DNA from 2 places in the Paenibacillus sp. BIC5C1 genome. Region 2 is predicted to be linked to the other one. Evidence: riboswitches for the same ligand, from Rfam matches in the RefSeq annotation. Region 2 holds a riboswitch; the other holds the start of a gene.
The links. A riboswitch is a leader RNA that binds a small molecule or an ion and turns the genes downstream of it on or off. The one in region 2 is predicted to bind FMN.
Positions count from the first base shown of each region.

Region 1: it holds a riboswitch for FMN, as region 2 does, so the genes downstream of both, ribD (bifunctional diaminohydroxyphosphoribosylaminopyrimidine deaminase/5-amino-6-(5-phosphoribosylamino)uracil reductase RibD) here and RS891_RS15640 (DMT family transporter) in region 2, are expected to answer to the same signal.

Region 1 is NZ_CP135922.1:4,676,765-4,693,310, forward strand. It holds gene ribE (riboflavin synthase) at 1-592, opposite strand, end outside; gene ribD (bifunctional diaminohydroxyphosphoribosylaminopyrimidine deaminase/5-amino-6-(5-phosphoribosylamino)uracil reductase RibD) at 633-1,736, opposite strand; FMN riboswitch at 2,096-2,259, opposite strand; gene RS891_RS20815 (peptidylprolyl isomerase) at 2,406-2,837, opposite strand; gene lysA (diaminopimelate decarboxylase) at 3,059-4,390, opposite strand; gene RS891_RS20825 (spore germination protein) at 4,493-6,103, opposite strand; gene RS891_RS20830 (stage V sporulation protein AB) at 6,187-6,609, opposite strand; gene RS891_RS20835 (stage V sporulation protein AA) at 6,596-7,252, opposite strand; gene RS891_RS20840 (AraC family transcriptional regulator) at 7,694-8,605, opposite strand; gene RS891_RS20845 (DMT family transporter) at 8,715-9,647, shown strand; gene sigF (RNA polymerase sporulation sigma factor SigF) at 9,736-10,491, opposite strand; gene spoIIAB (anti-sigma F factor) at 10,506-10,961, opposite strand; gene spoIIAA (anti-sigma F factor antagonist) at 10,958-11,311, opposite strand; gene RS891_RS20865 (D-alanyl-D-alanine carboxypeptidase family protein) at 11,455-12,576, opposite strand; gene RS891_RS20870 (purine-nucleoside phosphorylase) at 12,880-13,704, opposite strand; gene RS891_RS20875 (tyrosine recombinase) at 13,895-14,785, opposite strand; gene RS891_RS20880 (DUF4227 family protein) at 14,859-15,101, opposite strand; gene RS891_RS20885 (ferric iron uptake transcriptional regulator) at 15,259-15,726, opposite strand; gene spoIIM (stage II sporulation protein M) at 15,835-16,464, opposite strand.
Region 2 is NZ_CP135922.1:3,469,495-3,486,040, forward strand. It holds gene helD (RNA polymerase recycling motor HelD) at 1-1,960, shown strand, start outside; gene RS891_RS15610 (glycoside hydrolase family 2 TIM barrel-domain containing protein) at 2,223-5,072, shown strand; gene RS891_RS15615 (amino acid permease) at 5,398-6,744, shown strand; gene RS891_RS15620 (YqcI/YcgG family protein) at 6,763-7,524, opposite strand; gene RS891_RS15625 (LysE family transporter) at 7,608-8,234, opposite strand; gene RS891_RS15630 (DUF1989 domain-containing protein) at 8,346-8,969, opposite strand; gene RS891_RS15635 (amidase) at 9,088-10,593, opposite strand; gene RS891_RS15640 (DMT family transporter) at 10,731-11,711, opposite strand; FMN riboswitch at 11,856-12,007, opposite strand; gene RS891_RS15645 (DinB family protein) at 12,092-12,589, opposite strand; gene RS891_RS15650 (CGNR zinc finger domain-containing protein) at 12,726-13,286, shown strand; partial or broken gene RS891_RS15655 (amidohydrolase family protein) at 13,489-14,865, shown strand; gene RS891_RS15660 (branched-chain amino acid transporter BcaP) at 15,420-16,546, shown strand, end outside.

The DNA.
Region 1 (16,546 bases), 1.2 Mb from region 2:
TACCATAGTGCAACAGATGATCCACGTATTTGCCCAAAATATCACACTCAATATTGATGGTATCACCCGTCTTTTTCACATTTAATACGGTCTCACCAATAGTGTGGGGAATAATGGATACAGTGAATGCGGTCTGTGAAGTATGCACAACAGTCAGACTAATTCCATCCAGGGTTACTGATCCTTTGGGTATCAGATATTTGAACAGCTGCGAATCATCAGGTTTGATCTCGAAAACAATTGCATTCTGGTCACGTGTAATGCTGCCAATCACCCCAGTACCATCGACATGGCCTTGAACGATATGCCCGCCAAAACGACCACCTGACAGCATGGCTCGCTCCAGATTAACTTTGCTGCCGGATTGCAACTGACTAAGATTGGTATGTCGATATGTCTCTGGCATTACATCGGCAGTAAACCCGCCACCCTCCAGAGTTGTCGCAGTTAAGCATACCCCGTTTACAGCTACACTATCGCCAATCTTCAGGTCGTTCATAATGGCGGAAGCTCCGATATTCAGGACCATCGCTTCGCCTTTCCGACCTATGCGCCGGATCTGACCAACTTCTTCCACCAAACCGGTAAACATGCTACCGCCTCCTTTATTTATTTCTTTATCGTTAATTCATTTATTCTGGCCAAACCGGAATTCCGCCAATACTAATATTATCTCCAACTTGCTCAATTTCCAGCTGATGCAATTGAATCGCTTGACTCATGCGCTCTACACCCTCGAAGCGGAAACTGCCTGGTGTTTCATATCCTCCGACGATTTTCGGAGCAATGAACATGAGCAGTCGATCTACCAACCGTGCTTCCAGCATGGCACCATTCAGTGTGCCCCCGCCTTCCAGCAGAATTGAACCAATCTCACGCTCACCGAGCTTGCTGAGTGCACTCAACAGATCAACTCGTGGTCCTGGACCACAACGTATAATCTCCACCCCATAGGCTTCCAGCCGCTCGGCCGCCTCAGAGCTCGCCTCATCCGTTGTAAGCACCCAAGTTGGTGCAAGGCCATCCTTGACCATTTTGGCTCCTACAGGTAGACGTAGCTTGGAATCGACCACAATTCGTACCGGGCTGATCCCTTCCACTTGCAAACGAGTCGTGAGTTCGGGGTTGTCTGCAATGACCGTTTCCACACCAACCATAATGCCTTGATGGCGATGACGAAGCGCGTGTACAATCTCGCGAGCTGACTCGTTAGAGATCCATTTGCTGTCACCGCTACGCGTAGCGATTTTGCCATCCAGAGTAGAGGCCGTCTTCAAAGTTACAAAGGGGAGACCTGTTGTAATGTATTTGATGAATTTCTCGTTCATCCGTCTTCCGCGCTCACGAAGCACGCCAACTTCAACTTCGATCCCTTGTTGACGCAGCATGCTGATCCCTCTGCCGGAGACTTGTGGATTCGGATCTTCGCAGCATACAACGACACGTTTCACTTTCTCGTGAATGAGACGTTCACTGCATGGTGGAGTCTTGCCATAATGGCTACAGGGTTCAAGCGTAACGTATACTGTACTGCCTTCAGCATCACTGCCCGCCATGTTCAGCGCATGAACCTCTGCATGACCCGTTCCCCGTTTGAGATGACTTCCGAGGCCCACGATACGTCCTTCTTTTACAACGACACAACCTACTACCGGATTGATTCCGGTCTGTCCTTGTGCCCGCTCTGCCATATCCAGTGCCAGCGCCATATAAAATTCATCATTAATCATTTCCAAGTCCGTTCACCCCACGGTTAAAATCTTAAGTTATAGACCTCCCTTCCAACAGAGAGGCATGTTCCATATCCAATAAAAAATCCCCGTCGAACAAACCGTTCGATGGGGATGATGAGAGACATGTGTCACCAGCAGTACTATTGATACATTGCCAACAACACATCGCCCAAAACTTCATTTCAGGCAAGTGAAAGCAGACACATACCTTAATGAACTTCAATTACAGGTAAAGAGCTTCTATGATGTGGCATATGTATGAAGATTGCCGGAAGTAACCGGATTTCTCCCTGCACAGGAAATGAATTCGTCAAAAACTGTACAGCAACACTCCTGCGGAATGCGGCCCCTAAGGACTGCACCCTCTCCTTCTCCCATCCAGACTATACTGTCGGTTCTGGAATTACACCAGATCAGCCATCTGCCACAGGCAGACGGGTCACGGACTTTGCATCAATGCTGGATAGATATCCTCACATACTGCATCACCGCCGGTAGGGAATTACACCCTGCCCTGAAGGATTCGTTGCGTTATTAATTGGATGTTAGCACTTTAACGTCAAAAAATCAATTGTTTTTTGTTCCTTTTTGTCACATACTAACTTTTAATAAGCTTAAGTGTAAACAAAAACCGCTTCGCTAATTGCGAAACGGTTTACATACGGTTATTGATTAAGCTTCTACTACTTCAACAGTCTCCATTTTGTCGCGACCTTCGAAAGCGTCTACGAACTCCATACCTTTGGTTACTTTACCAAATACAGTATGTTGTCCATCCAAATGTGGTTGCGGTTGGTAACAGATATAGAACTGGCTTCCGCCTGTGTTACGGCCTGCATGTGCCATAGCCAATGTTCCGCGCTCATGTTTGTTCGGGTTGATTTCACAGTTGATTGTGTAACCTGGGCCGCCTGCGCCGGAACCGTTAGGGCATCCGCCTTGAGCTACAAAGCCCGGAATAACACGGTGAAATACAAGACCGTTGTAGAAACCGGAGTTAGCCAGTTTCTCAAAGTTTGCTACTGTGTTTGGAGCTTCTTGATCGAACAAATCGATTACAACTTCTCCGCCGTTTGCCATTTTAATTTTCGCTTGTTTCGCCATATGTAAATGACTCCTTTCGTATTGACCATCGTTAATGGTGCCAGAACGCATGACCCTGGGCCAAGCTTTATAGCACTTTTCTTAGTGTACACCGAAAATGGATTGATCGCAAAATAATCAGCAAGTTTTTTTCAAATCCGGCCCTAAAGATGCAAAAGAAGACAAAAAAGGAGTGTCCTTTTTTGTCTTCTTGATATAGAGCTCCGCTATTTGAACTTAAATTAACGGGTAACTGGCTGTTTAGCAATACGCTCAGGTACCAGATCATTTTGGATGATGTCCTGATACGTCTCACGGCGTACGACAACATCCCCTTGACCGTCTTTGACAAACACAACTGCCGGACGACGAATCCGGTTATAGTTGCTTGCCATGGAGTAGTTGTATGCGCCTGTGCAAGCAACTGCGAGCAGATCGCCGCTTTGCACTTTAGGCAGGTCCAAATCCCAGATCAGCATATCGCCACTCTCACAGCATTTACCAGCAACAGATACTGTTTCCTGAGCTGCTTCATTTGCACGGTTTGCCAATACAGCTTCATATTTGGACTCATACAGCGCTGGACGTGGATTGTCTGTCATTCCACCATCCACAGCTACGTATTTACGAACCCCTGGAATATCTTTGCTTGTTCCAACGGTGTAGAGTGTTGTTCCCGCTTCACCTACGATGCTGCGGCCTGGTTCAACCCAGATCTCAGGCACGGCATAGCCGATTTGAGCAAAATGATTTTTTACCGCATCCGTGATGGCTTTCACGTATTGTGAAACTTCAAGCGGTGTATCCCCATCAATATAGCGAATACCGAAGCCACCACCCAGATTAACCACTTTGAATGCCACGTTAAGACGCTCATACACAGCTGCTGCAAACTCAGCAACGCGTTGAACTGCCATTTGGAAACCTTCAACTTCGAAAATTTGTGATCCGATGTGTGAATGCACACCGAGTAAAACTAAATTCGACTGTTTGGAAGCCAATTCAATGGCTTCAAATGCCGTTCCGTTTCCGATATCGAATCCAAATTTGGAATCCGTTTGTCCTGTCGAGATATATTCATGCGTATGCGCTTCAACACCAGGCGTCACACGCAGCAAAATGTTAACTTTGCGATTTTTGTCTGCGGCTACAGCTTGCAGCAAGTGCAGTTCATTGAAGTTATCCACAACGAAGCAGCCTATCTCTGCATCAAGCGCCATTTCGATCTCTTCCAATGTTTTGTTGTTGCCGTGGAAGTGAATACGTTCTGCCGGGAAACCGGCTTGCAGTGCCGTGAACAATTCACCATCGGATACTACATCCAGGGAAAGTCCTTCTTCCGCAGCAAGGGCACACATGGCCATTACACAGAATGCTTTACTTGCATAAGCAACCTGGAAACCCAGGCCTGAAGCACGGAACGCTTCCATGTACTCTCTGCAACGCTCACGAACTAATTGCTCGTCCACAACATACAGGGGAGTTCCAAATTGTTCTTTCAGGACGGTAGTATCGACTCCGCCAATTTCCAGATGTCCCTGTGCATTTATTTTACTTGTACCATGTAAATACATATCTGCATTCCTCACTTTTTATATACTGGAACAGCTGTTATTCCAATGATTTTACACCAGTATATCAAATTAGTGAATGAGAAGAATGGATTTTTCGGCAGATCATTTGTGTTTTTTACTTTTTTGCAGTTCCCCGTCCGGATCACTGTCCATTTTGGTATTGTCACGCGTTTTGTTGATCGAAGGACGTTTTTTATTCTCCAACAGTGGCAAACGGAATAAAAAGTTACCCAAAGCCTTTGCATTAAACGGTATGAATGGCCAGAGATAAGAAGAGTTGTAGGAGCGATGTAAGGTGAGCGCCACAATAATGAACGTCGTCCCGACAACGAATCCAGGAACCTTGAATATCGCTACTGCAACGAGCAAAAACAGCCTGACCAATCGATTCGCCAAACCAAGCTCATAACTAGGTGTTGCAAACATTCCTATGGCCGCAATCGCCATGTAAAGTACAACTTCATTCACAAAATAACCTGTTTTCACGGCGATATCACCGACCAAAATGGCCGCAATCAAACCCATGGCTGAAGCGAGTGGCGTCGGGGTATGGACGGCTGCCATCCGCAATAAATCCACCCCGAATTCAATAAGCAGGAACTGCAGAATCAGCGGAAGCTGTGCATTCTCGTGAGGGCCAATGAACTCCATTCCTGCTGGCTTAATGGCAGGGTCAATAACCATCAGCAACCACAGCGGCAACAGGAAAAGTGAAATCAGAATACCCCCAAACCGTACCCAGCGCAGATAAGTTCCCATAAAGGCGGTCTGTCTGTTCTCTTCCGCATGCTCACATAGGTCAAAAAAAGTGGTGGGCAGAATCATCACACTGGGTGAAGTATCTACAAAAACAACAACCCGTCCGTCCATCAGATGGGATGCTGTCACATCGGGTCGTTCCGAATACCGAACCAACGGATACGGGTGCCAGCCCTTGTTAATAATCGCTTCTTCAAGCTGCTTATCGGCAGCAGGGATACCGTCGATATTCACCCGTTTTATTTTTTCACGAACGGAATCTACCTGAACCTTGTCCACGATATCATCAATATACACAACACAGACATCCGTTTGCGACCTGCGTCCGACCTGCATAATTTCAAACTTTAAGCCAGGGTCCCGTATTCTTCGGCGTACTAACGCCACGTTGGTCAGAAGTGTCTCTGTAAATCCGTCTCTTGAACCACGGACCACTCTCTCCAGCGAAGGTTCCTCTGGTGAGCGTACCGGATAGCTGCGGGTATCCATAACAATAACGGAACGGTCCCCTTCGACGAACATGGCACTCATGCCTGTGAGGACCTTGTTAATGACGGCGCTCATCTTCTCCACTCGCTCAACTTGAATATGAGGAATGTAACATTCGAAATACGACTTCAGCGCATGTCCAGACACTTGCTCCGGTGTAAGATAGGTTAACCTTTTTAACACTTCAAGCAGAATCTCATCTTTCGCAAATCCAGTCAGCAGCAGCAATCCAACATGTTTGCCGCCCAAAACCATTTCCCTCATATTCACATCAAAGGACTCCCCAAGTCCCAACACTTGCTGAAGCGTATATCTGTTATCACTCATGCGAGGGGAAATATCGTCGTTTTCCTGCCAATATTTTACCGATTCCTCGATACTGTCAGACATTTCATTTTGTTTCTTTTTTTCGAAAGTCTTCTTTTCTTCTTCCTCCTGAATCTCATAAGGAGATTTATGCATCATCTCTTCGGATGTTGCTTCACTGGAGTTATGCCCGTCGTTGTCCGATCTTACGTCCATTTCCCATCCTCCTTAGGCCTAACGTTTCAACGCTGGTATACAAAAAAATCAAACAGGGAGCCTGTCATCTTCCCCAAAATCATGGCTAGCAGTAATCCAAATAAATACGATTTCATACCTAGTCTTTTCGCCAGCACTGGCAGTACATTCAATACTTCTGTGAGTGCCGCCGCAAGCAGACCGATGAACACACCGCAAAACAGTCCGATGATCGGGCTAAGCAAGAGCGCTCCATGCACCTTCCAATGCCAAAAATCCGCAACGGTACCGAGCAGCGAACCTCCGATCAAGGCCCCTTCATACCAATGGGTTTTGTCATAGGTTCGCGTAAGCTGAGCTAGTCTTGGAATCATATCAAGCACGAGAATAAGCGCAATCACACCACTTCCGACCGCGATTCCCCCCGCAATACCCAGCACAATGCTGATTGCTCCGTTAAGAACGCTCATCCGCATTCATCTCCCTGCGTTCCTCTTCATGCATACGTTCGGTTTCTTCAATCACCACATACTTGTCTACATTTTGCTGATATAGGAACATTTCCACTTCCAAAGGGGTAGGTTCTTCATTCCACTTTTTCTTGAATAAATGATTAAAGAACACGGCCATGCCAAACCCGATCCCGATGGAATATGCCACCTGAAACAGATATGGATGTTCATCCCGGCGACCTGTAATCATCTCTACAATTCGAATCTGAACTTCCTGCATGTTTACGTCCGCATGAAAATTCATAATGGTCAATGCTGATCCAAAGAAAAGCAGTAGCCACACAAGGATAAACAGAGATTTGGAAGGTTTGCCACTTCCCGCAACCACCTCAACAAGGGTATGACCCGATCCGATCAATTCAACGGTGACATCTGGTAAGGCCCGACGGATCTGGGGGATGATCTGCAATATATCAATGAGGATCAGATTGCCGTCCTCCGGTCCGGGGCGCAGCAATTCAAGCTCAAGCAGCCTTCTTTCCTGTTCTTCGGGAGAGGTGAGCAAGTGAGCTACATCTCCAAGCTTGACACTTCGGCCCCTTTGGATACGAATACGGCTGCGCAAACGAACATAGACCGTTGGAGTGGGTGTCAGGGACATCCGGAACACTCCTTTACTGCGTAATTTAGGTTAGTATTTGAAGAATGTGCAAATTTATTACATCTTGGTTGGAAAAAGGTTTTGTAGACTCTGAGGGCGCTTCGGGATGGATCGGCCATCGGTCGCTGTTATCCCCGGATTTCTTGAATCTCCTTTTTCAAGGAGGAAATCCGGTGCTAAAGGCGAACGCTTCGCTCCTTAGTACGATTCCATCCCTCCGCTGCACGTGTCTCCCTTTTTTCCCAAAGGACTGAAATAAATATGATGGGAGGCTGTAGTAAGAGAAATAATAGCTGGTGAATTTGGACTTTATTTTGTCATAATCCCTTTGTTACACAAACAAAAAAAGCCGCTCATATAGCGACTTAATGGGAGGAGAAAATCTTATGGAATGACTGGTAAGAAACTTGGGGATCAGGTATCTTTGGGGCATTTTTTTATTCACTGCTCAATACCCTCCTTATTCCTCAACTCCATTTCTCTTCTGAACTTTAACGGGGTGATTTGCATCGTTTTGCGAAATTGATTAATAAAATAGCTCGTGCTATTAAAGCCCACTTCATAAGCAATCTCGGTAATGCTGCGTTCTTGGAGTTGCAACAGCTCCACACTCTTTTGGATGCGATAATCGATTACATACTGCATGGGCGTTGTCTTCAACATTTGCTTGAAATAACGGCAGGTTTCCGAGCGGCTTAACTGACCGGCTCTTGCAATGTCCTCCAATTTGATTGGTTCAGCGGAGTGCAGGTGAATCCATTCAACCATACCCTTCATTCGTCTGTTTCTGATGATTTCGGATGGATCATATTCCAGTGCGTATCCGCTTGTAATTAGATGTTTCCATATCGTTAAAAGGCTTGAAGCCACATTCATTTCGTAAAATGGAGGCTGCTCATCCAGATTCTTTTTAACCTGCCGAATGGCGTTCAGGACTTGAGCTCCCCAAGAAATTTCCCTTTTGATATGAAGATAAGGTAAATTGGTTGCTGAGATATAAGGATGAACATACTTCAAATATAACTCGGGAGGCACAACAAAATGAGGAGAGACATTTAGACAAAGATAAATACAATTATCCTTCTTCCCCCGTTCCTCTGCCATGTGCATACAACCACTGTTGATAAACAGCCCATCGCCTTGCGTCACAATAATCTTTTGATTATTCACATGAAAAAGAGCTTCGCCCTGGACAACCAAAACAAACTGCAATTCATCATGCCAGTGCAATGGAATATGCCCGTGAACATTGCGTACAATTGTGGTTTCATAACACGCCAAAGGCAGTGTAACCGTACGATGCTCCGTCAGCTCCCTTCCGTTTTGATCAATCCTGAATTCTGTTTTAAGCATATTTTCTCATCTCAATATAATGATATTTATCTGTGCGATATTGATATTATTATAGCCTATTCCATTTTAATATAGCACTATTCTTATATTTAAGGTGAGGGAACTATTCATGAAAATATCTATTCAGAGATCTAGGAAGTCAGGCCTATTCTTCGTTCTTACAGGTGCGATATGCTGGGGCGTTGGCGGAACGGTTTCACAAAAGCTGTTTCAACAATACGGAATTGAAGTCAACTGGTTTGTAACGGTACGACTGCTGATTGCCGGCATACTGCTCCTGACGGTTCAATCCTTTACAACAAGACGCTCGCAAATTTTCGATATGTGGAAGCAGAAAAAAACAGCCTTGCAGCTAATCATTTTCGGATTATTCGGGATGCTCGCTGTTCAATATACGTACATGGCGTCCATTCAACATGGCAATTCCGCGGTGGCGACCCTACTTCAATATCTGTCACCAGTCATGATCATGGTCTATATGATCTGGCGAAAACAGGCTGCTCTAACCAGAAAGGATGTTGCATCAGCGATTCTGGCTCTGAGCGGGTGTTTTCTCCTGCTGACCAATGGTTCTCCCTCTCAATTGTCTGTACCGTTACCCGCTGTATTGTGGGGGCTGTTATCCGGAGTTGCTGCTGCCTTTTATACCCTCTACGCCGTAAAACTGATTGAAAAGTTTGATTCACTCGTTGTTGTAGGCTGGGCAATGATTATCGGAGGGGCTGCACTGAGTCTCATCCACCCACCATGGAAAATGGACTTTGCCAGCTTGCGTTTGGAAACTTACGGATATATGGCTTTTACCATTATTTTTGGGACGATGATTGCATTCTGGTTCTATATCGAAAGTTTAAAAAGCCTGACAGCCAAAGAAACAAGTCTTATGGGAAGCGCAGAACCTCTTGCTGCTGTTGGCACAACTGTTATCTGGTTGCATGAACCCTTCGGGTTATTTCAATGGCTGGGGACCGCATGTATCGTTGGATTGATATTATTGTTGCAGTCGAATCGCCCCAAACCCATCCAGGCTAACGACAAATAACCTTCTCCGCATATTGACGCGCGATAGAAGGTTGTTAGTTGTCGTAAATTGGTATTTCAACACCAATTTTGTTTTCTGCAATCCAAAATCACTGTGCGATCTGGTCGCGGATGGATTGAAGTATTTTTTTCTCCAGCCGTGACACCTGCACCTGGGATATACCCAGTCTACTGGCGACCTCGGACTGGGTCTGATCGCGATAATACCGGAGATATACAATCAGCCGTTCCCGTTCACTGAGACCGCCAATTGCTTCGTTTAGCGCCAGTTTGTCAAACCACCGTTCCTGAGACTCGTCGGCAATCTGGTCCATTAATGTAATCGGATCGCCGTCATTCTCAAACACCGTCTCATGTATGGAGGTAGGCGGTTTGTTCGCTTCCTGCGCAAAAACAACTTCCTCCGGGGTTACCCCCAGCTCTTCAGCCACTTCCTTGATCGTGGGCAGACGGTCCAGGTTTTTGGACAACTCATCCCTTTTCTTGCGGACTTTATTCGCCATCTCCTTCAGTGAACGACTGACCTTAAGGGTGCCGTCGTCCCGCAGGAAGCGCTGAATTTCTCCGATAATCATCGGGACAGCATAGGTGGAGAATTTGACATCATAACTGAGATCGAATTTATCCACCGATTTGAGCAGCCCGATACAACCAATCTGGAACAGATCCTCCGGCTCATATCCCCTGTTCATAAAACGTTGTACGACGGACCAGACGAGTCTGATGTTGCAGTTCACCAGCGTATCCCGTGCGACATGGTCACCCGACTGACTGAGCGCAATCAGCCGTTTGACCTCGGCATCGTCCAAATAGGTCTGTGAAGACTGTTTCACTTCAGCATCCATAAGACCACCAACCCCTAATTATACAATGCTTTCTTGGATTCAATCCTTTTCTTCATCTTGATGGAGGTGCCTCTGCCGGGCTCACTGCTGACTTCGAATTCATCCATGAAGTTTTCCATAATGGTGAAGCCCATCCCCGAGCGCTCAAGTTCGGGTTTGGACGTATACAACGGCTGTTTGGCCAGTTCAAGGTCTTCGATGCCTTCACCGCGGTCTTCCACAATGATAGTGATCATGTCATCGCGAATCTCGGCTTGAATGGACACGACACCTTCTGGATTGTTGTTATAACCGTGAATGATGCTGTTCGTTACGGCTTCCGAAATGACTGTCTTCAGATCGCTAAGCTCGTCCATCGTAGGATCAAGCTGGGAGATGAAGGCAGCAACCGTCACCCGTGCGAACGATTCGTTCTCCGACTTGGCCGCGAATTGCAGATTCATGAAATTTGTCCCCGTTCCTTCATTCATGAGACGACCTCCAGACCCGAGAGAGCAGTTCCCTCATTTTCGTAAATCGGCATAATCTTGAACAAACCCGACATTTCCAGCAAACGATACACTGGCGGATTGACATCACAGACAACCATCTTGCCGCCTTTATTCTTAATGAGCTTGTATCTTCCCAAAATGACACCCAGACCCGAACTGTCCATAAATTGCAGATCTTTCAGGCTGAGTACCAGATGCTCGCATTGTCTGCGCTGGATGGCTTCATCCATCTGCATCCGTACCATGTCAGCTGTATGGTGATCCAGCTCCCCGGATAATCGCACAATCAGAATCCCGCGGTGATGTTCCATTTCCACATGCAAGTTCACGTTTGCTCACTCTCCTCCCTGTCTTGAACAAGGATTTCTACGTTCTCGAAGGCTTTTCCTGCCCCCCGACAAAACTAGAAGAAAACCCCTATTTAATTACAAAATATGTTCAACGGATGTGCGCAACCTGCATAAATCGCCGTTTAATCAAACAGATTGGAGGTTGTGCGTTTGAATAGCTTCCACCAGCCAGCCTTGTCCACATCCTGTGGAGCCTGAATGTCGAATTCCTTGATGACTTCATTGCCCTGGTAGACGACAAGCTTACCTACACTCTGACCTTCTTTGACCGGAGCTTTTACTTCTTTGGCCATCAGCAATTCATGACGGATCTCATCCGATTTCGCACCTTTGCGCATCAGCACACTATAATTTTGCGTTGCATTCAGCGGCAATTCGGCAACTTCACCTTTTTCAATTTTCAGGCTGCCCAGCAGGTCCCCTGACTTGTACAGAGCTTTCATCGTGTACTGCCCAAAAGCATAGTCAAACATCGAGGACACCTCGCTGTTCCGTGTTTTGGTATTTGGTTCACCCAATACCACGGAAACGACACGCAGCCCATCTTTCATCGCTGTAGCCGAGAGACAAAACTTCGCTTCGGAAGTGTATCCTGTTTTCAACCCATCCGCACCGGAGTAGAAACGAACCAATTTGTTCGTATTCACCAGCCAGAATGGCTTCTCGCTATCTTTACGAAGGTAGTCCTGGTATGCACCGGTATATTTCGTAATCCCCGGATGCTTCAGCAGTTCACGGCTCATGACCGCAATATCATGCGCGGAAGAATAATGATTATCTACCGGAAGGCCGTTACAGTTGGCAAAATGAGTATCCTTCATGCCAAGCTCCTTCGCCCGCTCATTCATTAATTGAACAAAAGCTTCCTCGGAACCGGCAATTTTCTCAGCCATCGCCACAGAGGCATCATTACCGGAAGCCATAGCAATCCCTTTTAACATATCGTCTACCGTCATCTCTTCCCCAGGTTCCAGAAATATCTGTGATCCACCCATGGATGCGGCATATTCACTCGTTCTCACTTTATCCGTCAGCTTCAGCTTGCCAGAGTCGACCGCTTCAATGGTGAGCAGCATGGTCATAATCTTGGTAATGCTCGCCGGAGGCAGCTGATCATGACTGTTTTTTTCAAAAATGACCGTGCCCGTATCTGCATCCATCAAAATGGCGGAGCGTGCCGACGGGGCCAAATCTGTTCCCCCCGCTGCTTTGGGAGTTTCTTCAGCCAGCGCGGTTGATGCCATCAGGGGCAGCAGGATACAAAGGGTCATGAACGATGCCATTATTCGTTTCTTCACTAGGGTTACCTCCTCAAATAACTTGCTTACTGCATGTTCCATGCATGTACTGCTAATCATTGTCGGCCCGATTGAAGTAAATTATTCCATGTAAAGAATGATTTGCCGAACTTTTTATGTAATCTGTGTGAAACACCAAAAAACGAGCCTGAACTACTGGATGAGTGAACGGTCCGTTAAGGAAAATAAAAAAAGGCAACCTGCCCCAATGAATCACATTAGGGTAGATCGCCTTTTCTATATGATCAGTTACATTTGTGGAATAACAGCCAGGACAAGGGCCAGGAACGATTCACGAACACGTTCTGTTGTCTCCATAACTTCATCATGCGACAACGGCTGGTCCAGAATGCCGGCAGCCATGTTGCTGATACAAGAAATACCGAGCACTTCCAGGCCTGCGTGGCGTGCTACGATAACCTCAGAGACGGTAGACATGCCGACAGCATCCGCACCCAACGTACGCAGCATCACGATCTCAGCTGGTGTCTCGTAGTTTGGACCAAGCATACCTGCATATACACCTTCACGTACATCAAAACCTTGTGACGCGGCTGTATCCTTCGCCAGCGCACGCAGACGGCGGCTGTACGCTTCGGACAGATCCGGGAAGCGAACACCCAGTGCGGAGTCATTCGGTCCGATTAATGGATTCTTGCCTGTGAGATTGAGATGATCCGAGATCAGCATCAGGTCACCCGCCTCATAAGAGGTATTTACGCCACCTGCTGCGTTCGTTACGAGCAGAGAAGTTACGCCCAGCTCTTTCATAACACGTACCGGGAAGGCAGTCAGTTCAGGACCATAACCTTCATACATGTGGAAACGACCTTTCATCATAACAACCGGACGGCCTTTAATGGTCCCCACAAGCAATTCGCCTTCATGTCCCTCTACTGTGGACACCGGAAAATGCGGAATATCCTGATAAGCGATGCTTACACCATCTTCAATCAATTCTGCCAAAATGCCAAGCCCTGAACCTAAAATCAAACCGACTTCCGGTTTAATAGTACTTTTGCTTTGGATGTAAGATGCCGCTTCCAAAATCATCTGTTGGTTTAATGCTGTCATAAATGTTCCCCCTTGAGTTGAAACGATCCGTCTGTGTCCGCAAATGGTATCAATCAGAACTACGCGTTATCAACACGCTTGAATGATGCATTTGCTTATGTATAACGGCGTTTAAATGTGTTCAATTTATTTTATCCTAAATCGGACTATTGTTCCGCTTTTTTTTTGCAGATTTATATCCAAGTAGAATCTATTTTGCCCGCGGATGATGAGATTCATAAATCTCTTTCATCGTTTTGCGGCCATGATGTCCATACTGTTGCCCAGGCTGCTCCACATGACCGAGCATGTCCTGCACCGCACGGGTATCTGCCCCACTGGCAATCAGGTGAGCGGCAAAGGAATGACGCAGCGTATGTGGTGTAATTTCACCCGATATTCCCGCATCCATCGCTGCTTTTTTGAGCAACTTCCAGAATCCTTGACGGGTTAATCGTTTCCCGGATACGTTGACAAAGAGAGCATGCTCGTCCGTATCATTTTTAATTAGCAGGTTGCGGTACTCGTTCACATAAACACTTGCCCACTCTGCTGCAGGCGCACCTATTGGCAAAATCCGTTCTTTACCGGCACCTCCACAGCGGATAAAGCGCATGCCTGGCTGTACGTCCCGCACATCCAGTGCAATCAGTTCAGATACACGAATGCCTGTCGCATACAATAGCTCCAGCATGGCCCGGTCACGCACCCCTTGCGGTGAACGGGTATCGGGGGAGCTGAGCAGCAATTCGATCTCTTGGACGGTCAACACCTGCGGCGGTGTCTTGTCTGCTTTTGGAGCCTCCACATCAAACGTAGGGTCCTGTAATATGTCACCACGCCGCATCAAAAAATGAAAATAGGAGCGCAGGGATACGACGCTGCGGGCAATGGTTGCATTCGCACGTCCTGCCTGTTTCTGCTGACCTATAAACAGGATAACATGCGTCCGGCGCACCTGCTCCGCTTCCCGGATACCGTATTCTTTATCCGCAAATTCGATGAACTTGTCCACGTCCCGAAGATACGATTCCAGCGTGCTGCTCGACATCCCTTTATCCTCTTCCAAGTATAAGGCATAGGCGTGTATCGTCTGCTTCATGCACAACGCTCCTCATCTGACAGGACTGCCACATGGGCAACCTGCTTCCGTATTTGCATCCCTGGCTGTCCAGCTACTCTCCGTACCAATAAAATAAACGGAGACGCTCTGCCATTGTAGGACGTCCTTCCCCGTTACTTGGCCAAACCGTTTCCTGAAATACTTTAACCGCATTTCCTGTTGGCATCTGATATTGGTCCACAGGTGAGATCAATCCGTTGAACAAATCCAGGACATGATAGAACAGATAAACTAATGCAGCAAAAAATACGATAAATCGAATAAAACGGAGTCCTCTCCGCAGCGATATAATCATGGGTTGTACCCCTTTCTGGTTCGAATCCGACTCGTCTAGAATCAGGGTATGTTACCGAACACAGGAATATGACATTCAGGGTAAACCTCACATCACACGCTGGACCAAAAAAGCTCTCCCGTCAAAACCGCCGGTGAGAGCTTGAAGATATGCTATGTTATTCTTCGTCTTTGGGCTTCTGGTCATTTTTAGCTTTGCAACGGTAACAAATCCCATGGAAATCCAGTCGGTGATCTACTACCGAAAAGTTAAATTCCCGCTCCAGTCGCTCTTCAAGCGGTCCAAGCCAGTCTTCACGTATTTCATCCATACTTCCGCATTGAACACAGATTAAGTGATGATGGTGATGCTTGGATGTATCTCCGCGTAGATCATAACGCGCTACACCGTCGCCGAAGTTGATTTTCTCTACAACATGCAGCTCACTCAGCAGTTCGAGGGTACGGTACACGGTTGCGAGACCGATTTCGGGAGCCTTTTCTTTCACGAGCATGAATACGTCTTCTGCGCTCAGATGATCTTCTTCATTCTCAAGAAGTACTCTTACGGTGGCTTCCCGCTGGGGCGTTAATTTATATCCTTGGGACTGTAGTTGCTGCTTAATTTTATCGATCCGTGCTTCCATTTTCTCCCTCCCCCTAGGAAATCACTGCACACTGCAACTTAACCCACTTCTTTCATTATAGGGGGAGTACATAATTAAAGTCAACATTTTACACTATCACGCGCAAAGCTAAGCTGGTAGCAGCATCGGTGTGACCCAGCGCATCATCGCAGGTGTAACCCATGTTTCAAATGACGCAACCCCTAACAGCAGTGCTGCCATAACGAGAGTTAACACGATATATGAAGCAAAAGGTTTCTGACGACCTGGTGTCCGCTGCATCAGAACACGGTTCCGAATAATGTATAACGAAAAGGTCATAGCCGACACACTGCAAATGAGCAGCACCGGAATCACGAATAAATTATGAGGCGCAACGGAAACCAGGGCAAACAACAGCCCTTTCCATGAATACTGTCCAACAAGGTACCCCACGGTAAAACCAATGAGCACACCTTTCAGAAAATCCAGAACCAATATGCCCGGCAGACCGATGACCGATAAGCCCAGAATGAAGATCAGACCAACCCACTTTAAGTGAAGCATGGCAATGTCCCAATAGGTTCCGGTCTCAATCACTTGTCCGCTGTGCTGTACCGTCATGAAGAAGTTACCGAGGTATCCCTCCAGATCCTGGCGCTGTTCAAGGGATAGGGCATTAACCATCAGGGCGCCAAAAATGACACCCACCAGGAACAAGACAGCCACAAATACATATAAAGAGGTTTGGCCTTTGAATGTGAAGTAGGCAGAACGCATACAGGTACGGGTCCCCTTTCCGGTTATCATGCTGCAAGGATAACGAGTGAAATCCTCATAGTCATTCTTATGAACCGGAAAG
Region 2 (16,546 bases):
TGGACGAATCGATGGCACAATGGAGCTCAAACGGCAATTTCAGATCCATAACGGACAAATCCGCAATATGTTTGATGCTAACGAAACGATTGGAGACCAATTGTTGCAACAAGTGCTCGGCAAAGGTGCAGATTCACAAATGAAAAGTATCGTGGCAACCATACAGAAGGAACAAAACGCCATTATCCGTAATGACACAAGCCGAATGCTTATCGTACAAGGAGCAGCCGGTAGCGGTAAAACTTCCGCAGCCTTGCAGCGGGTGGCGTACTTACTATACAAACATCGCCAGACGATCAGCGCTGATCAGATCGTCCTTTTCTCACCAAATCCGATGTTTGGCAGTTATATTTCCACTGTCCTTCCGGAGCTCGGCGAAGATAACATGCAGCAGACTACTTTTCAACAATTCCTCGACTATTGGCTTGGCTCTTCGTTGCGTCCAGAGGATGTCTTTGATCAGATTGAATATGTACTGACCTCGCATGAAGCTCCGGGCTATGAGGCTCGGCTTCAAGGGATCGAATATAAAGCTTCCGATGCTTTTCTGCAGGCCTTGCAGAACTATGGAAACTGGTTGGGACAGGAAGGTATGCGATTCAACAGCATTCGGTTTCGGAACCGTGATTTGATTACTGCAGAGCAAATGAAAGCCAAATTTTACGGTTATGATCGGTCCCTACCCTTGCTAAATCGCGTTGTACTCTTGCAGGAATGGCTGCTGAAAGAGCTGGCTTCTCTGGAACGCAAGGAACGTGAAGAGTCGTGGGTACAGGAAGAGTTGAATTATCTCGACACTGATCAGTATGCGGATGTCTTTGAAGTGCTGCATAAAGATAAGGAAGTATTCGATATCGCGGAACAGTACGCCCAAATTCGCGAGAAAATAAGCAAGAAGCGCCGAGAAGACGAAGGTGACTTTGACTTTGCCCAGAAGGAGGAGGAGCTGCTCGGCCGTAAGATCGTGAAAGAACGTTTTAGCCCACTAAGAAAAAGTGTCAAGAAATTCGCGTTTGTTGATATCAAAGGTATATATGGTGAATTGTTTGTTGACGAAGCAGCTTACCGGCAGAAAACAAATACTGAGGTTGTCCCATCGCTATGGCTTGAGATATGCATTCAAACCAAGGAAACTCTGCTCCGGAACGAGTTGTTTCATGAGGATGCGACTCCCTATTTGTATGTAAAAGAACTGATTGAAGGTGTCCGGACGAACACGGAAATCAAGTATGTCTTCGTTGATGAGGGTCAGGATTATTCAACATTTCAATATGAATATCTCAAAAAGTTGTTTCCCCGTGCCCGAATGACTGTGCTGGGCGACTTTGGGCAAGCGATCTTCACGCAGGCTACCAAGTTGGCCGCAGCTGATTCACCACTAGTCCGTCTCTACGGTGAAGCCGAAACAAGCCGTTTCTCTCTAGTACGCAGCTATCGCTCAACGAAGGAAATCGTTGAGTTTACAAGAGCGATGCTTCCAGGCGGAGATGAAATTGTACCCTTTGAAAGACATGGCCTAAAGCCCCTGCTGACGAGAAGCATCGACAGGGAGAAGCTGAATACACAAATGGTTGCAGATATCGCTGCGCTAAGAGCCGAGGGCTTTGATTCCATCGCTATTATTACGAAGACCGCCGCCGAAAGCCTCAAGGCCCATGAATCGTTACAGATTCAAGGAGGTGAAGCGTTGCAGCTCGTAACGAAGGAAACGTTCAACTTTGAAAAAGGTGTAATGGTCATTCCTGTTTATCTCGCCAAAGGTGTCGAGTTCGATGCCGTCTTGGTCTATGATGCTTCGTCTGGAACTTATGGTCGAGACAATGAACGCAAGCTTCTTTATACGGCGTGTACGCGGGCTATGCATCGGCTTCATCTATACACGACGGGCGATTGGTCGCCTTTCATACAGGCCTTGCCAGCAGATTTGCATGAGGAATCGGAGGTCTATACAACGGAATAACTTTGCCGGTATTTTCTGATCTAGCTGTGTATAAGAATAGAACAACCCAAATAAGTAACACTAGTCGCCTTTGGGCGACTTTTTTTTGAATTTTCAAGTCATTATAGCGACGAACTTGTTAGCGACAACCTTTGGATTATTTCCATATTGTTATACTCAGCATAAATTTTATTATATGGGTGGACTAAGGTTACAGTTATATAATAGTAATACGAACTAGAAGAATAGATTACATACATAAAGGAATAGAGGAGTTGGGATCATGTTAACCAAAATGAACTTGCAGGGAAGCTGGGAGCTTCAACTGGATGAACATAAACAAGGCGTTCAAGGCCCATTTGAAGACACTATAACACTGCCGAACACAACTTCTCATGCGCGCAAGGGTAGGAAGAATGATGTGGCTCACATCGGGTCTCTGACTGATGAATATTCATATGAAGGATGGGTATGGCTGAAACGGGAAATTGATATACCAGCTACACATGCTAGCAAGAGATGCAGTTTGTATCTGGAACGCACGCGTATAACGAAGTTATGGGTCGATGGTGAAGAAGTTGGAACACAGGATAGCCTTAACACCCCCCATGTGTACAGTTTGCCGGAAGGACTACTGGAGGGAAAACACACCCTCACCATCCGGGTTGATAATACGGACTATCCGACGAAAGGCGGGCATCTTACATCCGCCGATACTCAGACCAACTGGAACGGAATTACCGGGAAGCTGGAGCTTCATTTTTACCACGACGTGCATATGGGTGAGGTACAGATCTATCCCGATGCGAAAGAGCGATCCTTTAGAATCGCAAGTACTTTGTCCAAATCGATACCAGGTACTGTATTGTCTGTTACTGCGCAAACCTTCAAGCCTCTTTTAGAAGAGACTCATGGATATATAGCTTCAGACAGAAATCATGTGGTGAGTGAGCAAACCTACCCATGCAGTCAGGACGAAGTGAATGTGCTCTACAAGATGGGAGACGACGCATTGCTCTGGAGTGATTCGGACCCACATCTGTATGTGCTGACCCTTAATCTGTTGGGTGAACATGGCGATGTGCTGGATACAACCGAAATCATAACAGGACTGCGAGATTTTGAAGCTGCTGGAGATTCTTTTACTATCAATGGTCGAAAGACTTTTCTTCGCGGAAAACATGATGGTTTAATCTTTCCACTTACAGGTTACGCACCAACCGATGTGGATGATTGGCTGCGAATCCTGAGCATTTCCAAATCATATGGTATAAATCATTATCGTTTCCATACCTGCTGTCCGCCTGAAGCAGCGTTCACCGCTGCAGATATGCTTGGCATCTATATGGAGCCTGAATTGCCATTCTGGGGTACAATCACGGATGAACTCGACCCACAGCATAATCAGGCTGAACAGGACTATCTTATTCGTGAAGGCTTTGCCATGCTCAAGGCGTATGGGAATCATCCTTCTTTTGTCATGATGTCACTCGGTAATGAACTTTGGGGAAGCAAAGAAAGACTAAATGCCATTATCAAAGCGTATAGAGCATTTGATCCACGACCTCTGTACACTCAGGGTTCAAACAATTTTCAGTTCACTCCGCACATTCTAGAGGAAGAAGATTTTTACTGTGGTGTGCGTTTTTCCAAAGATAGACTTTTCCGCGGCTCCTATGCCATGTGTGATGCCCCGTTGGGTCATGTGCAAACCGACGTGCCTGGTACTCTGAAGGATTACGACAACATGATCTTGCCCGTTGGGACAGTTTCGGAGAACGAGGGAATTCAAGCAGAGGAATCTGAAATTCAAATTCAATATGGCACGGAGGCCAAGACCGTGAAAGCCGCTTCTGTTGAACAACAGCTCATTCCACACCTGCCCGTCATCTCCCATGAAATTGGACAATATGCCATGTATCCGAATTATGAAGAGATCGAGAAGTATACCGGGTCGTTGAAAGCAAAAAACTTTGAGGTGTTTCGGGAACGATTGCAGTCCAAGGGAATGGGACATCTGGGTGAACCCTTTTTCAGAAACTCTGGCAAACTTGCCGTTGACTGCTATAAGGAGGAGCTTGAGGCGGCATTTCGATCCAATCATCTGGCAGGGTTTCAATTGCTTGATCTTCAGGACTTTAGTGGACAGGGGACAGCACTGGTAGGTATTTTGGATGCCTTCATGGATTCGAAAGGGTTAATTACTCCCGAGGAGTGGAGGACGTTTTGCTCCGATGCAGTCCTTCTGGCCCGATTCGAGAAATACAACTACAATTCAGGAGAAGATTTCAATGCCCACATTCAATTAAGGTACTACCGAGCAGATTCATTGACAGGTCATGCTGTGGTGTGGGAATTACGTGATTCGGATCAATTGCTTGCGCGAGGAAAAGAAGAGATTTCCTTTATCTCTGGCGAAACTTGGTTTGAAATAAGTCAAATCAAGTTCAAGCTGCCTGATGTGAAAAAGATGACGCCAATCACTCTATCCCTGCATATTCCAAATACCGATATTCGGAAACAATATGACCTTTGGGTATACCCTGATCATGATGTGACAGCTATTGAACATGACCATATTTATAAGGAATTGTCCAATGGAGTCATTAGCTTGCTGGAAAAAGGGGAGAGTGTGCTTCTGCTTCCAACACTCGAGGATAACGATAATTCAATCGAAGGCACATATTGTACCGATTTCTGGTGTTATCCGATGTTCCGATCCATTTCGGAAAGCATGAACAAGCAAGTGCCGGTCGGCACGCTTGGTCTTCTAATCGATAACGCGCATCCAGCATTGAAGCACTTCCCAAGTGAGACGCATTCCACGTATCCTTGGTGGCATATCGTCATGAATTCACGGTCTATTATTTTGGATAAGGTTGCCGCGAATGTTCAGCCTTTCGTTCAAACTATCGATAATTTTGAACGTAATCATAAGCTGGGGCTGCTGTTTGAATGCCAGGTTGGAAAAGGCAAGCTGTTGGTTGGGGCGCTAAATTATGATAAATTGATTAGCCAAACGGAAGGGCGGCAATTGCTTTACAGCCTTGCACAATATGTGAGAAGTGAGGAATTCCAACCGGAAGCCCAGATAGAGATGGTTGAGCTTCAACAATTGTTCGGCAACAAATAGAACCTTCATTATGTAGGTTATTAGCTACAAGAACATCCACCGACAGATTCGCCTTAACAAACGAGAAGTTTGTTCTCAGGAACTAACAAGAAACCCTTCAAACTGTTTTTCAGTTCGAAGGGTTTTCATTAATGATAGAAGCTTAAAAGTGTTACTACTGTTTTATTCCAAAAGCATTGATGTATCAACAGCAACACCATTAGTTAACGAGATTATTATTATGTAAACTAAATATATTGTCAGTTTCATTTTCTTTTTTACTTTAATGACATAAAAAATCCATCATATGTAAACCGTAATGGGGTACGCATGAAGGAGGATACATATGAAAAGTCATGTGCATCAAAAAGAAGAAGATAAACTGAGCTGGATTAGTCTTTCCTTATTTGGAGCAGGATGTACGCTAGGAACCGGATTTTTCCTCGGAACAAGTCTGGCTATTCATTGGTCCGGTTTATCCGTGCTTGTACTTTTGGTGCTGGCTGCTGCAGGGACCTACTTTGTTTTTGGAGCATTGGCTCAGATGACGGCAGAAGATCCGAAGGAAGGGGCTTTCCGAACATATGCCGGGGAAGCGTTCGGCCCATGGGCCGGTTTTGGAAGTGGATGGATGTATTGGTCTTCCGAAATGCTGATCATGGGGAGTTCATTAACGGCGCTGGGATTGTTCTCTCAATTTTGGTTTCCCAAGTTTCCATTATGGGTGTTCGTTGCGGTATATGCATGCATTGGATTGTTCATCGCCGCATTGGGAGCCAAAGGGTTAACCCAAACGGAGAATGTGCTCGCCGTAATCAAGCTAGCTGCAACGGTTGCTTTTATCGGGATTGCAGCAGCGGCTTGTCTTGGCTGGTTAAATGTAAAGATTACACCGCAGAAAATAACGAATGAATGGTTCCCTCACAAAATAAAAGGCGTGTGGACCGGGTTTATTTATGCTTTTTTTGCCTTTGCTGGGATTGAGGTCATGGGTTTAATGGCAGCCAAGCTGAAAGAACCTAAGGACGCTGTGAAGTCAGGAAGAGTGATGTTGTTAACCGTCAGTACGCTGTATGTTGTGGCGATTGCCTTGATCCTGCTACTGGTCCCCGCTGCTAAGTTAACACCAGATGAGAGTCCTCTCGTCAAAGCGATGTCATCGATTGGGTTTACGGTCGTGGTTCATATTCTCAACGGAATTTTGATAATCGCTGGATTCTCCACGATGGTTGCATCAATCTATGCGATTACATCCATGCTGGTTAAATTGGGTGAGGACGGAGATGCACCGAAGATGTTTACGAAGACTTGGGGAAAAAAGAGCATGCCCCTGTATGCATTAGGATGCACTGCGGCCGGATTAATCCTTTCTACTCTCCTGGCATTATGGATGCCTAAGAGCCTATTCGAATATGTAACAACCGCAGGCAGCTTGGTATTAATGTATACCTGGCTTTTGATTTGCATCACGTATATCAAGAAAATGAAGCCAACGAGTTGGAATCGGATCAAAGTATGGATCGCCATGGTCCTTATACTTGCAGCAGTAGCTGGCACGGCTATGGAAAAAGCCAGCAGAAGAGGTCTGCTGGCCAGTATAGGTCTTGTTGTATTGATAGCCTTGATCACTTACATTGTAAACAAAGTACGAAAACCGCGACCATCTCCAACCACTGAACCATCAAAGACTTGAAAGGGTGTCTCGTATAAGCTATTTTGTCATTTTGCTAATGGCTTGCTTCATGCGCATGAATGGGCACTTGGAAGGGGTCTGCTCGTCATCGGGCAGGAAATATTGTTTCCATTCCAGGTTATCCTGCTGTCCATACCACATGAGGGAAGGATGAGCAGGAATGGCATCATAGGCTGCTAACCGCTTGCGGATCAAAGTTTTCATTTTCCGGCCAAGAGGTGTGTTGTCATTAATCGATTCAAACACCCATCGTGGTTGAAAAGCAAACATAAGATAGGGGAAGTGCCTGCTGGCTCTAAGCTCGTGCGCGGGAGTGGCACAGAAACAAAAGTAAGGCTCCCCGCCAAAGCAAAATTCCCATGTCGCTTCATGCGGATCAGTTGAAATATGTTCAGGCCAAGAGGCGGTATCGAGTGAGCTTACCCGGTTAAGCATCTCCCAGAACAAGGACTGATACTGCTCTACCGTAGTGTTGTTTCTCAAATCATCTGTTGTATCGCAAATGACAACCAAAGAAGCATAATGTCCCGTATCCCGAGAAATGGGACCATATTGACGAAGTAATTCCGCCATGTCTTCAGCAGAAGCTTGTGTACGTGGATCCCTTGTGAATCCATATCTCAGATGTCCTGAGAGAAAACCCATACGTCCAGGTACACAAGGATACGTATTATCCTCATCTGCAATCATATTGGAAAATTTTGAATACGCGTCCTGCTGCCATTCGGGCAGGCCTTTGAATGATGCATTTATTTCATCGGCACTGTACAGCTCTGCCATTGATTCCCCAACTCCATTCCACATGATACCGTTAACGTATTAATGCGGATGGTGTTGGGTGACTGTCCAGTGTAGTTTTTAAGTTAGAAAAAGATAGATCGTACAGCTTCAAGCCCGAAGTACAGGCCAAAACCAATCAGGCAGATACCCGAGATGATGGAGATCCAACGCAAAACGGTTTCGTTGCTGCGTTTATGGAATCGACTGGCCATGCCAGCCATGATGACATCCCATACAAGGATGCCTATGAAAATACCAGAACTGTATATTAGCAGATGAGCGGTATCGGTATGCTTCACGGTTGTAGCGAGAATAGAGCCGTAAATGCCGAGCCAGAATAGAATATTCAGGGGATTGGACAGGGCCATGAGAAAGCCAGAGACAAAAGATTTCCCAACCCTCGCTTCTGCTGTAGAAGAGGCCTGAATGCCGTCTTTTAACTTGGACAGTGTTTCCACACCGGTATACACCAGAATAAAGCTGCCAAATGACCAAAGAAACGAGCGCATGAACGGCGTGTCCAGAAAATGAGCAACTCCAAAGTAGATCAGAAGCATGTACACCAAATCTGCAAACATGGCACCAAGTCCCAAAATCCAGGCATGCATAAATCCATGGCGGGCTCCGCGATCCAACTGAGCGGCATTGATCGGACCAATTGGAGCTGATAGTGAGATTCCCAGAATAATATAACTAAACAGTACAGACATGTACGCGTTCACTCCTTAACGGGTTCGACGAATTGTACCGGTAAGTCAGACCATATGGGTACAAGTCATCGTATTCCCGACTGGAGCAAATTAGAACAAGCTGTGCGTCGCTTAATCTGCCATGGATTCTACATCCAGCTGAATGGCTGTGCAATGAAATCCGTTGCATGAGCTCTCTTCACATGGGCAGGCGGATAAACCGATAATCAGATCGGTCAGTGCCTCCATCTCCACATAGTCACCGGCGCGCGAATCTGGAGCTACAACGTCAATCTTGCCAAGATCATCTACAACCGATTTCATAAACAGATTAAACGGATAATGCTGATCCGGCGGCAAGATCCCGAACGGTTCAAGAGCCTGATTTAGGTTATGATAGCAGCTGGCATGATCCTTTTTATCGTATAAAACTTCATACATTTCCGGACGACAGGCGGAGTTGAAAAAATCATGAACACCAACCGTGTCACGAACGATCTTAAGCAACGGCTGATATTGATTGGAATACACGGTTTGTCCTGGTTTGATCCGGTAGGACCGCAGTACGTCCATCGTTACACCTGGGTCTAGTCGATTATTGGCATTTTGAGCATCATATGCAACAAAATCAACGACCTGCTGCCCCTCCAAATCGGTCACCCGAATTAATGAACCCTTATTTACCTTAACGGCATAACCCGTTTTGGCCGGGATGCGAACAGACTGTTTGTGGCGTTCCGTTGTATTCATATTCATTCGTCACATTCCTCCGCTGTTTTTGCTTTCAGTATGCGGAGCTGACATGGCTTTCATGCATTTTGGCAAACATACGGCTCCGGCTCACATTGAAAATGATATAGATTGTAATCAGAGTTTATACTGGAAACAGTGGATTACCCTGCATGCCGACCCATAGTTCGGATGTTTCCAGCTGACCAGCCAGATGAAGCAACCAGTCTTCACGGCCTTTCGTTGCCATAATTTGTACACCCATGGGCAGGCCTTCAGGAGTCAGGTGAACAGGAACACTCATGGCTGGTTGACCTGTCAGATTCGCGAGCTGAGTGAACGGTGTGTAGGTAAGACTTGGTTCAAACATCTCATAAATCAACTGTTGCTGCTGGATCTTGTCCAAATCACTAATGCGCATCAAATACTGAATCTGTTCATCATGAGGTGTCAATTCTCCAATCTTGGGAGCGGAAAAAGCATTGACGGGTGTGACATAAAAATCATACCGTTCAAACAACGTAGACATCTGAGCTGCGGCAACATCCCATTCGGCCAAACTATGTACGAATTCGGCAGCGGATACTTTTTTGCCGGCCTCAGCCAGAACCCAAGACTCGATCTCCATATCATCAGAGGTTAATGCTCTACCCATAGAACGTTCCATCGAAGAGATCATCGCCGCCATTTCGCCGCTGTTCATCATGTAATAGTTCTCCATTAATTTGACACCATTCACCGGACTTAGTTTTTCTTCAACCTCATGACCTTGTTCTTCCAGCCAGCGGACTGTCTTATATACAGCTTGTTTGGCTTCTTCACTCACTGGTGTACCTACAGGCGAAGCTGTCGTGTAAGCAACTCTCAGTTTGCGTTGATGAGGGTAGTTCATATCAGCCAGATAGCTGCCTGGGAAGAGGGGAGCATGAAACGCAGCTTCCGGTTGAATCACTTGCAATGTATCCAGTAAAGCAGCGCTGTCGCGAACGGAACGGGACAAGGCAAAATCAATCGAAGCACCCTGCCACTGACGGCCAACCCCTGGTCCAACAGGTGTCCGTCCACGTGTAGGTTTGAGTCCGAACAAGCCGCTGAATGAAGCAGGAATTCGGATGGAACCGCCGCCGTCACTTGCTCCTGCAATGGGGACAATACCCGAGGCTACTGCGGCAGCGGCACCGCCACTTGAACCGCCTGGTGAGTGATTCGTATTCCATGGATTTCGAGTTGGACCGTGAAGACGGGGTTCGGTAATGTTTTTCAGGCCAAATTCCGGCGTATTGGTATGTCCAATGATAATGAAGCCTGCATCGCGCAGACGGGAAACGAAATTGGAATTCCGTTGTGAACGATGCTCACGGAGAAGGTGGGAACCTGAGGTGAGAATTTCACCTTCCAGGGATTGAGAGATATCTTTCAATAACAAGGGCACGCCGGCAAAGGGTTGCTCTCCCGGATGAACCATACTTGCTTCCTGGCGAGCGCGTGTTTCATATGTACGAATGACTGCATTGAGCTGCGGGTTCACTTCTTCCAGGCGAGCATAAGCCGCTTCAAGCAATTCGACAGGAGATATCTCCCGAGCGCGAACCAATTCAGCCAAACCTATGGCATCGTAAGATGTATATGAAAATGATGAAGATGAAGACATGATGATCGTTCCTCTCTAAATTAACTTGATCTATTATTCCCTAAGTCATCGTACCATCGGAATAGTAAAAAGACAAAAGGCACTATACATCTCTAAGGATGTGCAGTGCCTTAATTGATTTGCGTTTATATACAATTTCAATTCGTACGAAGCTTCGGTGCAGCATCAGCCGGACTCGCTGAGCGTTCTTGCTGTTTGGAGATAGCGAATAGCGCAATCCAGATGAGGATGAAGCCCACCAGTTGCTCCCATGTAATTAATGTACGGAATGCAATCCAGTTTACCAGTACACCGGCCATCGGGAAGCTCAGTTCTGCGAGCGTTGCGACTGAGGCTTTGGTGGAAGAGAGCCCTTTGTAATATAAGAGAAGACTCAGTAACCCTGGCAGTAATGCCTGACCCAGAATATTAAGTGCTACAGCCGCCTGTTCACCTGTAGCGGAAGGGAATGTCCAGGCAGCACCTTCGTTCCACGTCATAAAGATCAGCAGCGGCAAGGCTACGACAAAGCGCAGGGAGGTGACCGTTTCATAACGGGTTTGCCCCAGCATCAGCCGTCCCATAACCGTTGAACCGCCCCACAATGCAGCTGCACCCAGTGATAACAGGCTGCCTGCATGAACCCAATTGTCCCAGTTGCCAATGGGAAGAGTGAATCCGAACGTGAGCAGGTATGTTCCTGCAAGTGCAATGATAAACAGTCCGCCGAAGCGGCGAGGCAATGTTTCTTTCAGCAAAAGCTTAGCCAGAACAATCGCAAATAGCGGCTGCATCTTCTGCAATAACAAAACGGTGTTGGGATCGTTATGTGTCAGCGCCAGGGTGAATAAGACCGTGGCGAGAGCAGATCCTCCCCAGGAGATAAAAATCACGGCAATCCAGTGGCGTGCACGCAGGTTTTTCAGATCAGCCCGGAACTTCCACAACACGGGAATTGCCACAAGGCTGACAATAATATGTTCCACCAGTACAATCTGAGTGGAGGTCATCGTTTTGAGCAAAATAATACGAAACAGTGGATCTACACCCCAAAAGGCGGCGCCGAGCACGACGAGCCAGAATCCGGTATTGCTTCGTTCCTTGCGGTAAGCTGTTGATGCAGATTGGGTCTTTTCCATATTCAGGACTCCTTCGTCAGAACACGGAATCTTCAGTTGGCAAAATCGACAAAAGCCCCCGTTTTGGTATACACCAAATAAACGGGGGCTCAATCATAAACATGTCGTACGAAAATAAGCCTTTCCGTAACGGCATGTCAATGTGTTGATCTTCTCTCATCCGGACTGTACCGTCGGCCTTGGAGTCACACCAAGTCAGTCGCTGAATCCCTACATCGGGTCAAACAGCGAGTCGCGGGCTGGTTCCGAAGAACATCACCGCCGGTTGGGAATTGCACCCTACCCCGAAGATCCTATTCAATTATATTGTGTATTGAACAAGCTGTAACATTAATAAGTCCATCTTATTCCTGTAAGCGCTAGCAGTTCAAGTGTTTTTTTTAGAATATGATATTCCAGCTCCCTTGTTGTCTGCGTAGTAATACAATCTGGCCTGCATGATACGCATCGTGTAGTACCCAGCGAGCTAGTTCATGAGCCCATTTTTCATCCGTATCCATATATGGAGCTTCAAGATCGGATTCTTCCAATGAAGCTAGTTGATCACGAAGCTGTCCGGCTAATTGTGTTGTATGTTGCATAAGTGTATTCCAGCCAGTGGTATCGGAAGGGTCGCCGGGATCACCGAAGGTGGATTCATTGTTTTCGGCAGGTGTACCGGAGGGTGTTTTGCCCTGAATGCGACTCATCAAACGATAATTATAGTAATACATATGGTTAGCCAACTGCCAGATGCTTAATCCACCGGATGATGGAACCCAGGCTGCCTGTTCAGCAGTAAGTCCTTCGAGTGCCTTGGATAAAGGCACAATCCAGTTACATTGATCCCAGGTGTCATCTTTCTGAATGAGCAATAGTTCTGTTACTGTTGTAGTCATCGATTTTCCTCCCTAAAATAATTTCGTGGTAACTAGCTAAAGTGCTTAAATGTGGTTACAATTAATATAACCCAAACAGGAGTGGTTGTAACTATCTTTTTCACCATTAGAACGTTACAATTTAGCGGAGGTATATATGGATAGACTATGGACTGATTATGTGAACAGTGATTACCATGACTGGCGTGGCGGAAATCGTTCAGAGGACAGGCTTGGTAAAGCTCAATGGCAGCAGGCATTCCTCAAACAATGGCAACTGAACGCATTGGTACCTGCTTCTTCAGAAGAGCATGGAGCCTTGAGAAACTTCAGAAATGAATTGCAGGCGCTTGCAACTCGTTTATCTGATGGTAATACATTATCGGACAAAGACAAGGAATGGCTTAACGGCATAATGGAGAAAGGTCAAGTCATAAGAAGATTGAACACTGGAGATGAGGGACTGAAACTTTCACTTATTCCTGTAGGAAGTCAATGGCAACAGGTCATGGCAGAGGTCGCGGCCGATTTTGCCAACACATTGGTTGAAGGGGATGGGAGAAGGATACGTATCTGTGATAATGCGGATTGTCGCTGGATTTTCTATGACGATACGCGTAGCAGAACTCAGAAATATTGTGATGACAAGATGTGCGGTAATTTAATGAAGGTTAGAAGATTTCGGGCAAAACAGAAGAAGGATCAGCAGCAAGAGTAAGATGTACGCACAGAAAGTGTGATTTGCTGTACTTTGTTGTTATAGACAGGAAAATACTAGAAAGAAAATATGAAATCCAGAAATTGCATGTTCCCAATAACTGCTATATAATATATATGAACTTAAAATAATTCAGTTAGTAATTCAGTCAGAGATTAACATCCGGGATTCAAGCGTAAATCCAAAAAAACAATGATTGGAGATGTGTCTTGTGGGGACAAGTTATCTACTGAAAAATGGTTGTGTATTGTCTATGGATTCGTCGGTGGGTCAGTATAGACGGGCAGACGTTCTCATTGAGGATTCTCTTATAACTGCCATCCAGCCCGACCTGAATTGTATTGAAGCGGAAGTTATAGATGCATCGGAAATGATTATACTCCCTGGACTTGTAGATACGCATCGGCATGTATGGGAGTCACTTGTAAAAACAGCGGGAACCAACTGGTCACTGCCGGTCTATCTGCAAAATCTCTATTATGGAGCGATGGGAAGTAAACTCCGGCCACAAGACAGCTATATCGCCAATTTGTTGGGTTCATTGGAAGCGCTTAATGCAGGGGTGACCACGGTGCTTGACTGGAGTATGCCGTATTCCTCGGAGCACACGGATGAACTGATTCGTGGACTTCAAGATGCGGGTATTCGGTCGGTTTTCGCTTATGGTCTACCAGGTGAGACGCCCTACTGGAACAGAGAGAGCCAGCTGACGTATTCGAATGATGTGAGAAGAGTCAAGGAACAGTATTTTTCCTCACGGGATCAGCTGCTTACGTTCGGCCTTGCTATTCGTGGTCCGGAGTTCAGCCATTGGGATACCGCGGTGAAGGAAATTCAGCTTGCCCAAGAGCTGGATGCGATATGTTGAATGCATGTCGGCTTTGGAAGCTGGGGATCTGTAGATCGATCGATAAGTAAAATGTATGAGGCTGGTTTGCTGAGCCCAAGTCTGAACGTCGTACACGGAAATACGATGGATACGGATGAATATAAAATGTTGGCCGACAGCGGGGCCTCGCTGTCCGTCACACCGGAAGTAGAGATGATGATGGGACACGGGTACCCGGCAACAGGGTACTTTCTTGAAAATGGAGGAACTCCAACCCTGGGAGTCGATGTTGTAACATCAACGGGTGGAGATATGTTCTCCCAGATGAAATTTGCACTTCAAGCTGAACGTTCCCGGGAAAATGAACAACTTTTGCTGCAGGGTGAAATGCCAGGTGAGCTTAATCTGCAATCCAGTCAAGTGTTGAGATTTGCAACTTCTGCTGGGGCGAAGGCTCTGGGACTTGAACAGAAGATTGGTACACTTACGCCAGGTAAAGAAGCGGATCTGATTATGATCCGAACTACCGACCTTAACTTGTTCCCGGTGCATGATCCGGTTGGAGCCGTCGTTCAATTTGCCAATCCATCTAATGTGGATACTGTATTTGTAGCAGGTCGTCCGGTGAAGCGCGAAGGTAAGCTGCTGCATGTCGATCTGAATGAGGTCCGGCGGAAGGCTTTGGACAGCAAAGAATATCTGCTATCTCAATATCGCATGTCGGATGCAGAGCGAATTGTATTTTCATAAGTGTGATGATCCATGTGAGTGAAAGAGCGATTCTCATAATGAATGGAAAGTGAGAGTGTTCTCATCTGTCTCATATATTTCTCTTAGATCTAATAGCGTAACAAGTGATGGGCCGCATAGGGATATGCGGCTCTTTGGCGTACCTTTTTATCGTGCAACATGGCAGGGGAAACAAGGATTTAGCAACAAAAAGAGGCGAAAAGGCACTGTATTTGCACAATTGCATGTAACAACGGATTTATGATGTTTTGCTGAAGAAAAAAGCTGTTAAAAAACTGCGCATAATATAAATTATACGCAGTTTTGATTTAAAACGATTTTCATAATCACCCCTGTCCAACAGATCATGATAATTTTCGTCTGGAATGAACAAAATATACCATCATCCCGAAATAAATTTAACAAAGCAACGCGACAAAGTGTAGAAATCGATAGATTTTTGTAGTTGATAGGTAAGATAGAACAAAGGGCTTTTTCATAGAACAGATGAACCAAAAAAAATATTAGAAGTTTAGGGATACAATCATCATTTTCAATACGAGAGGAAACTGTGTATGAATCAAAACCAGAATCGATCTTCCCTGTTTAGAAAAAAGCCGATAGCCACCGGAGATAACGAAAGCAACATGTTGAAAAGGGTGCTTGGCCCATTTGATCTGATGACTCTCGGGGTAGGAGCAATCATCGGTACGGGTATCTTTGTACTCACAGGCGTTGCTGCTGCAAAATATGCAGGCCCCGGTTTGGTACTGTCTTTTCTGCTGGCAGGTATTATCTGTGCCTTCGCTGCATTGTGTTACTCGGAGTTTGCATCCAGTGTGCCTGCTTCAGGAAGTGCGTATACATATAGCTATACCGCTTTTGGCGAAGTCATTGCCTGGATTCTCGGATGGGATCTTATTCTGGAGTATGGATTTGCAAGTGCGGCTGTTGCTAGCGGTTGGTCTGGATATTTTCAAACGTTATTGTCCGGATTTGGGTTGCAATTACCCCATGCACTCACCAGTGCATTTAGTCCTGAAAAGGGGACCTATTTTGATATCACCGCAGCAGCGATCACGTTAATCATTACATTCCTGCTCACCCGTGGAGTGAAAGAGGCTGCTCGTGCCAACGGAATCATGGTAGCGATTAAAATTATCGTTGTTCTGATCTTCATCGGTGTGGGTGTGTTCTATGTGGAGCCGGATAACTGGAAACCATTTCTTCCATTTGGCATCTCCGGGGTAACCGCAGGGGCGGCAACAGTATTTTTTGCTTACATTGGTTTCGATGCGGTCTCTACGGCTGCGGAAGAAGTGAAACGTCCTCAACGGGACTTGCCAATCGGTATCATTGCCTCCCTTGCGATCTGTACCGTGCTTTACATCGTTGTATCGTTGATCCTGACAGGGATGGTACCTTTTCACATGTTGAATGTGAGCGATCCGGTTGCCTTTGCCTTTGAATTTGTTCAGTTGAAAGGATTGTCCTGGATTGTTTCGCTTGGAGCGATTACGGGAATTACCACGGTATTACTTGTAATGATGTATGGTCAGACACGTTTGCTTTATTCCATGTCACGGGACGGACTCTTGTCTCCGGTATTCTCCAAAGTCAGTGGCAAAAGCCAAACACCCGCTACGGGAACTTGGGTTGCTGGGATCATCGTCGCTTTATTCTCAGGTTTCATATCACTTGG